DNA from 2 places in the Thermoanaerobacterium thermosaccharolyticum DSM 571 genome. Region 2 is predicted to be linked to the other one. Evidence: a T-box and tRNA genes for the amino acid it is inferred to sense, from the RefSeq annotation. Region 2 holds a T-box; the other holds one or more tRNA genes.

Region 1 (4,422 bases), 300 kb from region 2:
TCATTAAAAATTGGAGTTGAAGAGGATGAAAATAGTTGTAGCAACTCACAACAAGCATAAGGTAGATGAAATAAGAGAATTTTTTAAAGACGACTTTGAAGTTTTGTCAGCGGATGATATTGGGTCATATGATGAAATAGAAGAAACTGGAGATACAATTGAGGAAAATGCACTTTTAAAGGCTAGATCTTTGGCAAATTTGACTGATTATATAGTAATTGCAGATGATACAGGCTTGTTTGTAGATTACTTAGATGGAAAACCAGGTGTATATTCCGCGAGATTTGCTGGTTCAAATGCAACATATGAAGATAACAATAGGAAACTTTTAAGACTTTTAGAAGGCGTACCAATTGAAAAGAGAAAAGCTACTTTTAGGACTGTTGTAGCATTGATTTATAAAGGTAAAGAAACTATAATAGAAGGAAAAGTAGAAGGTACGATTCTTGATAGTCCAAGAGGTCAATTTGGCTTTGGCTATGATCCAGTTTTCTTTGTAGATAAAGTAGGCAAGACTTTAGCTGAACTTACACTTGAAGAAAAAAATGAGGTAAGCCACAGGGCAAATGCTTTGAAAAAATTAAAAGAATATTTAAAAAATAATTTGGAGGATTTTAAATGAGATTATTTGTTACAAGTGATACGCACGGTATGATACAATCTGTTAGAAATATTCTTAAAAATCTTAAAAACATTGATTATATAATACATTTAGGTGATTATTACAGAGATGCGATAGAATTAAATAGAGAATTTGGAATTCCTACGCTATACGTCTATGGCAATTGTGATTTTGGTGATAAAGAAAAATATGAGAAGATAATCGATATTGACGGTAAAAGAATATTATTGACACACGGGCATAAGTATTATGTAAAGTTTGAAAAGAGTATTATAATAGAAAAAGCAAGGGAATATGGTGTTGATGCTGTCTTCTATGGTCATACCCACGTGCCATTGGTATACAATGATGGTGATATGATTGTATTAAACCCTGGTAGCCCATCAATGCCTCGAGAAGGCTCATCTAGGACTGTGTCTATTGTAAACATTGAAAATGGCATTATTGTGCCACAGCTTCTAAATATAGACGATATGGAGCAGTATATTGGGAATAAAAGAAGTGGTACAAAAAATTAGTTTTTTAGGTGTTGACAAAGATAAATATTCCTGATATAATTTAAAACTGTCAGAGCGATGAGGCACAAAGCAATGACAACTGTATATGCGGGTGTAGCTCAATGGTAGAGCCCCAGCCTTCCAAGCTGGTTACGTGGGTTCGATTCCCATCACCCGCTCCAATATGCGCCTGTAGCTCAGTTGGATAGAGCAACGGACTTCTAATCCGTGTGTCGGGAGTTCGAATCTCTTCAGGCGCACCATTTTTTGCGAAACATACTGAAATTTATAATATGGTGGGTATAGTTCAGTTGGCTAGAGCGCCAGATTGTGGCTCTGGAGGTCGTGGGTTCGAGTCCCACTACCCACCCCATTGATGGGATGTAGCCAAGTGGTAAGGCACCAGACTTTGACTCTGGCAGTTCGTAGGTTCGAATCCTGCCATCCCAGCCACCATGACCCATTAGCTCAGTCGGCAGAGCACCTGCCTTTTAAGCAGGGTGTCCCGCGTTCGAATCGCGGATGGGTCATTAAGCAAAAATTTAAAATAGTAATTTTTTAGAAAGAGAACAATCTGGCGTTAATGCGGGAGTGGCGGAATTGGCAGACGCGCTAGATTCAGGTTCTAGTGCCCAAAAGGCATATGGGTTCAAGTCCCTTCTCCCGCACCATATATCATGCGGACATAGCTCAGTTGGTAGAGCATCACCTTGCCAAGGTGAGGGTCGCGAGTTCGAGTCTCGTTGTCCGCTCCATAAAACGTGCGCCATTAGCTCAGTTGGTAGAGCAGCTGACTCTTAATCAGCGGGCCCTGGGTTCGAGTCCCTGATGGCGCACCAATAAAATAGCATATCTGAGGGTATGTGTCGTAAGATACATACCTTTTTTAATTGCGAATTTAAATAGGATTTTATTAATGTTATCTGTCTGTTTCTGATATGTATGAAAATGAATAAATGGGGTAATGTAGTTAGTTAATGTTGCGAAATATTTTAAGGCGTTGAAAAGTTTCTGTTTAATCATTTAAAGATAATTTCCTAGTATTGCAATGGGAAAATATTTAACAGCATTTATATTATATTGACTTTAGAATCTTTTAATAATATAATATGTAATAGGACGGTTGTCTGAATTAATTTAAAGAATGTTTTTATTTTTAATAATTACTATATTTCGTTCATGGTGCCTTAAATATTAACTATAAATAGTAAGGAGAATTTATATGGAGGGAAAAACAAATCAATCACAAAAAATATTAAATGCTGCATATAAATGTATTTCAACAAAAGGATATGCTAATGTATCATTAAGGGATATTGCAAATGAAGCAGGTGTTGTATTAAGCCAATTAAATTATTATTTTGGAAATAAAGAAGGTCTTTTTGCTGAAGTGATAAAAATGATGATAAATAAGTATTTACATGAAATAAATGAAGCTTTGGATATAGGAGAAACAGCTCGTGACAAAATGTCATCTCTTATTAAATTTTTTAAAGAAATGCTAAATAATAATCCTGAATTATTCAGACTATTATATGACTTAACTGGACTGGCTATATGGTCATCTTCTTTTAGTTCTTTATTAAGAAATTTGTTTAATGAAATATCAAATATGATAGAAGAAAAGATTTTAAATAAAAGCAATTTGAATGATAATGTAACAAATTATTCGTCAAAATCAGTAGCACGGATGATACTTGGAGCAATGTTCGGTACGGCAATACAAGTAATTTTGGACTCCGATGAAGGAGATATATCAGATGCGCTTAATGCTGTTCAGATTATTTTTGAGTAGAAAAATATACTGGAGGAAATATGAAAGGCTTTAATTTTTACAATTTAGCAAGAAGCACATTGCGTGTATTATTTAGATATGTATGGAAGCTGCAAATAATAGGGATTGAAAATATTCCAGCTAATGGACCGCTTATCATTGTTGCCAATCATTCCAGTCTGTTGGATGGACTGGTCATGGTTGCAGCTTTTAATTTTAGACTGACATTTTTTTCAGCAGCATATTTATTTGACGTTTTAGGGGTAGGATTTGTGTTGAAAAAAATAAAAGCTATTCCTGTAAGCACATATAGAAAGACAGTTAGCTCAAGAAGAACTGTAAAGGACGCATTGGATGTGTTAAAGAATAACGGTATCCTAATGATTTTTCCTGAAGGTGGTTTGTACAAAACAGATGAAATTGTAAATATAAAGTCTGGAGCATCATTTTTCTCTGTAAAAGCAAAAGTACCGGTATTACCTGTTGCTATAATTGGAACTAAAAATATTTTACCTAAAGGAAGTATTATTCCACGTACGGGGAAAATTATAATAAATGTTGGATGTATTATTAATCCTGCAGATGATATTGAAAGTATGTCATGTTTGGTTGTAAATAGTTTAAATAAATTGATGATTGGTGATGTGAAATGAGACCAAAAGTCGGGTTAATATTAGGTGGAGGGGCTGCAAGAGGATATGCACATCTTGGCGTGTTGAAAAAACTTGAAGAAAAAAATATTCCAATTGATTTTATTATAGGCACAAGTATTGGAGCTCTGATTGGTGCAATATATGCTTCAGGAAATGATTTGGAAAAGATAATTAAAGATGTGAGAGATATTAATTTTTTAAAACTTATTAAAATGTTAGATTTAAATATTCCGCAAAGAGGATTTATAAAAGGTGACAAAATAGAAAAATTTTTATCCAGTTATATGAAAAAAGATTTTGATGAACTCAAAATACCTCTTTATGCGATAGCAACAGACATTAAACAAGGTAGAGAAATAATATTTTCAAAAGGTTCAGTAATAAAGGCAGTAAGAGCGAGCATATCTATTCTTGTTGTATTTGAACCTGTAGAATTTCAAAATACTAAATTAGTTGATGGTTCAATTATCAATTTTGATGCAATAGATTTGGCTCTCAAATTAGGAGCAGATATAATTATAATTTCAGACGTAAGCTCAAATATAGATATTAGAATATTTAACAGGTCATTTTATAATTTCGTTAATAACATTAAAAGAATTCTACAAAGCAATAATAGAACAATATATTTTGAAAGATACTTTAATTCAAAAAAGATACTACCGGAAATTATAACTATTACAGCAACAACTATGAAATTATTAAACGACGATTTATATGGAGATAACAAAGAAAAAAATTTTGAGAAGAAAGTTTATGTAATAAAACCAAAGGTAAATGATATCCGATGGTACAGATTTGATCATGCGGAAAAATGCATAAACTTGGGCTTAAAAGCTGCAGAATATGTTATCCAGGAAGTATACGAAGATTTAC
Region 2 (4,422 bases):
AGGCTCATCAAAATCAAGATACCCTAAGTCTCTCAACGCCTTAGTAACAAATCTGGCGTATAAAAGATGCATGCATGCGTGCTCGGCACCGCCGATATACTTATCTACAGGCAACATTTTGTCTATTAATTCTTTATTGAAAGGCTCTTTGTCATTTTTGTTGTCAGGATACCTTAGGAAATACCACGATGAATCAACAAATGTGTCAAGTGTATCAGGATCTCTCAATGCCTTGCCGCCGCATTTAGGGCATGTGGTATTCATAAATTCCTCAGATTTTTTAAGCGGCGACTCACCGTCTGGAGAAAATTCAACATTATACGGCAAAAGAACCGGAAGGTCTTCTTCAGGCACAGGTACCAAACCGCATTTCTCGCAATGAATTATTGGAATTGGAGCACCCCAATACCTTTGTCTTGATACAAGCCAGTCCCTAAGCCTGTAATTTACTTTAAGGCTTCCCTTGCCTTCCTTCTCTAGCATCTTCACTATTTCTATCCTTGCATCTTCAGATTTGCTTCCTGTAAAATCTCCGCTATCTACGAGAATGCCGTATTCAACAAATGGCAAAGAATCGTCTACTCCATCTCTTCCCTTTATAACCCTCTTCATCGGTAAATCGTACTTTTTTGCAAACATGTAGTCCCTCTCGTCATGGGCTGGAACCGCCATAACACAGCCTGTCCCGTATGTAGCAAGTACGTAATCAGATATCCATATAGGAAGTTTTTCTCCAGTTATAGGATGAATAGCATACGCTCCCGTAAATACGCCTGTCTTCTCTTTTTCCGTCGAAAGCCTCTCTATCTCGCTTTGCTTTCTTGCATACTCCTTATATTCCTCTACATTTCTTCTGTACTTATCAGTTGTAATTTGATCTACAATTTCATTCTCTGGAGCCAAAACAACATACGTAACACCATAAAGGGTATCTGCCCTTGTTGTAAAAACTTTAAACGATATGTCTTTGCCGTCAACTTTAAACTCTATTTCAGCGCCGTCTGATTTTCCTATCCAATTTCTCTGCATCATCTTTGTCTTTTCAGGCCAATCAAGCTCGTCAAGCTTCTCTAAAAGCTCCTCTGCATAATCAGTTATCTTTAAAAACCACTGCGTCAAGTCTTTCTTAGTTACTTCACTCCCGCATCTTTCACAAGTTCCTTCCACAACCTGCTCATTTGCAAGGACTGTCTTGCAACTGGGGCACCAATTTACAGGCGCTTTCTTTCTATATGCAAGTCCTTTTTTGTACAGTTGGAGAAATACCCACTGTGTCCACTTGTAGTAGTCTGGCAAACAAGTTATAACCTCATAATCCCAGTCAAATGTGGCACCCATCTCTTTAAGCTGTCTTTCCATCGTCTTTATGTTTTGAAGCGTCGAATCTTGAGGATGTATGCCTGTCTTTATGGCATAGTTTTCTGCAGGTAGTCCAAATGCATCAAATCCCATAGGGTGAAAAACTTCATAACCCTGCATCCTTTTCATCCTAGCCCATGAATCGGCAGGCCCGTAGTTATACCAGTGTCCTGCATGAAGCTTTGCACCAGATGGATACGAAAACATCTCAAGACAGTAAAGCTTTTTATCCATATTCTGAGGATTGAACTTGTATAACTCCGTCTCCTCCCACTTCTTTTGCCACTTTCTATCAATGTCTCTTGAATACGTCATTATCTCACTCCTATCAAATTTTTAAGTATTAAAAAAACCTTTCATCTAAAAGAGACGAAAGGCCATACCTTCCGTGGTACCACTCTTATTGACATAAGCCCACTTATACTATATAACGGTCTTCCCGTGCATACTTTTGATATGCATGCTCAATGGCGAGTTCAGAATCGATGGTACCTTTTCACACCTTACAAAGGCTCTCTTTTACACATCTTATCCTAATACTCCATATCATTGCATTTACTATATACACTTACATAGTATTTTATTACAAATATCGTATAAATGCAATAATCAATAAGCAATTTACCACTGGCGTACAGGGTCATCTGCCATAAGATTTGCTGTAGCCCGTGTATACAGCACATTTACATGATCTACAAGATTCATCTTATTTGATATTACAAACTCCAATTGATATTTGCTTAACAAAATTAATTTTCAATGGTAAAATATAGTTGATAAATGAATGATAGGAGGTGTTACAATGGCAAACAATGCTACATCATTTAAGTTTGATGCAAAATTCATAACACGGACAGCTATCTTGTTGGCAATTACAATCATAGTGCAGTTTATCAAGATGCCGCAGCTTATAACGGGCTCAATCGTAAATGCGATGCTTATAATCTCTGCATACTTTGTCGGAAATTGGTCAGGTGTATCAATAGGCCTTTTGACACCAATCATCGCTTTCCTAGTCGGACTCATGAATTTTCCTATACTTATACCTTTTATAATGATGGGAAATGCACTGTACGTAATACTATTCTCAGCCGTTAAAAACAACATAATAGGTATGATGATAGGTGCAGTTGTAAAATACTTGTGGCTGGCAGCTTCAGTAAAATATATTCTGACTTGGTTTAATGTCAACGTACCGCAAAAGATCGTTGCAGCTTTTACACTTCCGCAGCTTATAACAGCTATATTAGGCGGTATTATAGGCATATTACTCATATTCATACTGAAAAACTACTTTAATAAAGCAAAGGAGTAGGAGTGAATTCTCCTACTCTACTTTTAATGCTTCCTCCTTGATTTGGCTGCTTATCCTCTTTGAAACTCTTAAAACATATTCTATCAAAAAGCTCTCTTCATATCTCAATAATTTAGAATCTATGTTGTCTATAGTATCTGTGAACCAGTGATAATTTTTTATCCTGCCATTGTCATCCATAGATATAAACGTTATACCGCAAAAACCATTAGCCAGTACAGGCAGTGCGTCAGTGGGCAAAAGGAGATTTTTCATCTTCTGCACTACTCCATTAGGATATTCTTTCCTCATCTCATCAGCTACATCTATGAGCATTTCACCTGCTTTTTTATAGAATATCATTCCTTCTCCCTCAAGGTACGTCAACTTGCCAGCTCCAAGATTATCCAACACAATAAACTGTGTATCTTTGTTTAGTAACTTCTTATATCTTTTTAAGAAATATTTCATCCCCCTTTCTCCTGTCTCCTCGCTTCCAGTAAAGAGAAAAATCACTTCAACATCATCTGGAAAATTTTCTTTATTATTGATGTAATAATCTGCTATTGCCAAAGCCAGGGATGTTCCTGAACCATTGTCATTGGCACCATTTGTGTATTTCCCACCTATTTCGCATGTCAGCAAAAATACGATCATGGCAAACGTTATTAAAAGGCCAATTCCAAGAACGATATATGAAATTAGATAAAGATGAAGCAGCCCAAAGACTATGCCGACAGGTATCAGTGCAAATCCCAAATAGCCGATATTATATATCATTTTCAGTTTGTCAACGATTTTAGGGCTAAACATCAAGCTTCCTTTTTGAGTATCTATATGTGCAGATACAATTATCTTCTTTTTATCGCTTTTTTCAAATTTAGTGATGACGTTTTTTGAGCTATGTTTAGGCATTATGCTTGTCTCAAAAGATTTTCCACTTAGTTCTAAAATCAAGAATCCTATCGAAATTAAGGAGATAATCAATTCTAATGCGTTTAGAAATTTATCATAGAAAAATGATGCAGCGCCCATTATAAATAGGAGGATACCAAACTGAAGAGGCAAAATATACAGATTGTCACGAGTTGTTTTAAATTCCTGCTTAACCACCTCGTATCCCATACCTTCAAGCTCATTAGCAATGTAGTCAGCAGCCTTTCTCTCATTTTTTGTTGCCGAGCCACGATGCTCAAATTTTGAAAGCTTTTTTAGATAATCAATACTTTTCATTATTAACGCCCCCTGCTTATATATTTCTACAAGAATGCCAATATTCCTTCAATAATTTTTCCCTCATTTCATATCTATATGCATGTCTGGATGAATTTAAACATATACACAAGATAAAATTAAAAAAAGACGGCTACATCTTAGTTATAGCCATCTTTTTTTAATCCTAATTGCCAATTATTGAGTTTATTATATTTCCTATTCCCTTTTGGCTAGGGGTGGAATTGGTTTGCCCACTAATGCTCTTTTGATTTCCATTCATTCCGCTGTTTGTACTTTGTCCATCGGTGCTGCTAGAACCGTTGCTTTGTCCTCCATTATCAGTTGTCGTTCCGGGCTCTGTACCATTTGCTGGTGCAGTATTGCTGCTGTCACTATTTGTTGTATCGCCGTTTTGATCAGTATTTCCACTCTGATTATCCCCTGGCTGAATTTGATTTTCTGTATCTACTTCTGTCGGCAAAACATATTTTCCATCAGCAGCGTACGCATTTTGCCTTGCTGTTCTGCCTGGAGGATCTATAAACACTTTTTCT

What was found. The T-box of region 2 lies ahead of leuS (leucine--tRNA ligase). A T-box ahead of a tRNA ligase gene usually reads a tRNA of that ligase, here a tRNA-Leu.
Region 1: it encodes a tRNA-Leu, which carries the amino acid that the T-box ahead of leuS (leucine--tRNA ligase) is inferred to sense. The anticodon was not compared.

What each region holds. Positions count from the first base shown of each region.
Region 1 covers NC_014410.1:2,064,212-2,068,633, reverse strand. The annotation lists gene rph (ribonuclease PH) at 1-60, shown strand, start outside; gene TTHE_RS10360 (XTP/dITP diphosphatase) at 26-622, shown strand; gene TTHE_RS10355 (metallophosphoesterase) at 619-1,140, shown strand; tRNA gene TTHE_RS10350 (tRNA-Gly) at 1,228-1,301, shown strand; tRNA gene TTHE_RS10345 (tRNA-Arg) at 1,306-1,382, shown strand; tRNA gene TTHE_RS10340 (tRNA-His) at 1,416-1,492, shown strand; tRNA gene TTHE_RS10335 (tRNA-Gln) at 1,497-1,572, shown strand; tRNA gene TTHE_RS10330 (tRNA-Lys) at 1,577-1,649, shown strand; tRNA gene TTHE_RS10325 (tRNA-Leu) at 1,705-1,790, shown strand; tRNA gene TTHE_RS10320 (tRNA-Gly) at 1,799-1,874, shown strand; tRNA gene TTHE_RS10315 (tRNA-Lys) at 1,883-1,958, shown strand; gene TTHE_RS10310 (TetR/AcrR family transcriptional regulator) at 2,342-2,914, shown strand; gene TTHE_RS10305 (lysophospholipid acyltransferase family protein) at 2,935-3,546, shown strand; gene TTHE_RS10300 (patatin-like phospholipase family protein) at 3,543-4,422, shown strand, end outside.
Region 2 covers NC_014410.1:2,363,363-2,367,784, forward strand. The annotation lists gene leuS (leucine--tRNA ligase) at 1-1,674, opposite strand, end outside; T-box leader at 1,722-1,918, opposite strand; gene TTHE_RS14695 (YjgB family protein) at 1,981-2,106, opposite strand; gene TTHE_RS11765 (ECF transporter S component) at 2,162-2,674, shown strand; gene TTHE_RS11770 (M28 family peptidase) at 2,687-3,886, opposite strand; gene TTHE_RS11775 (transglycosylase domain-containing protein) at 4,053-4,422, opposite strand, start outside.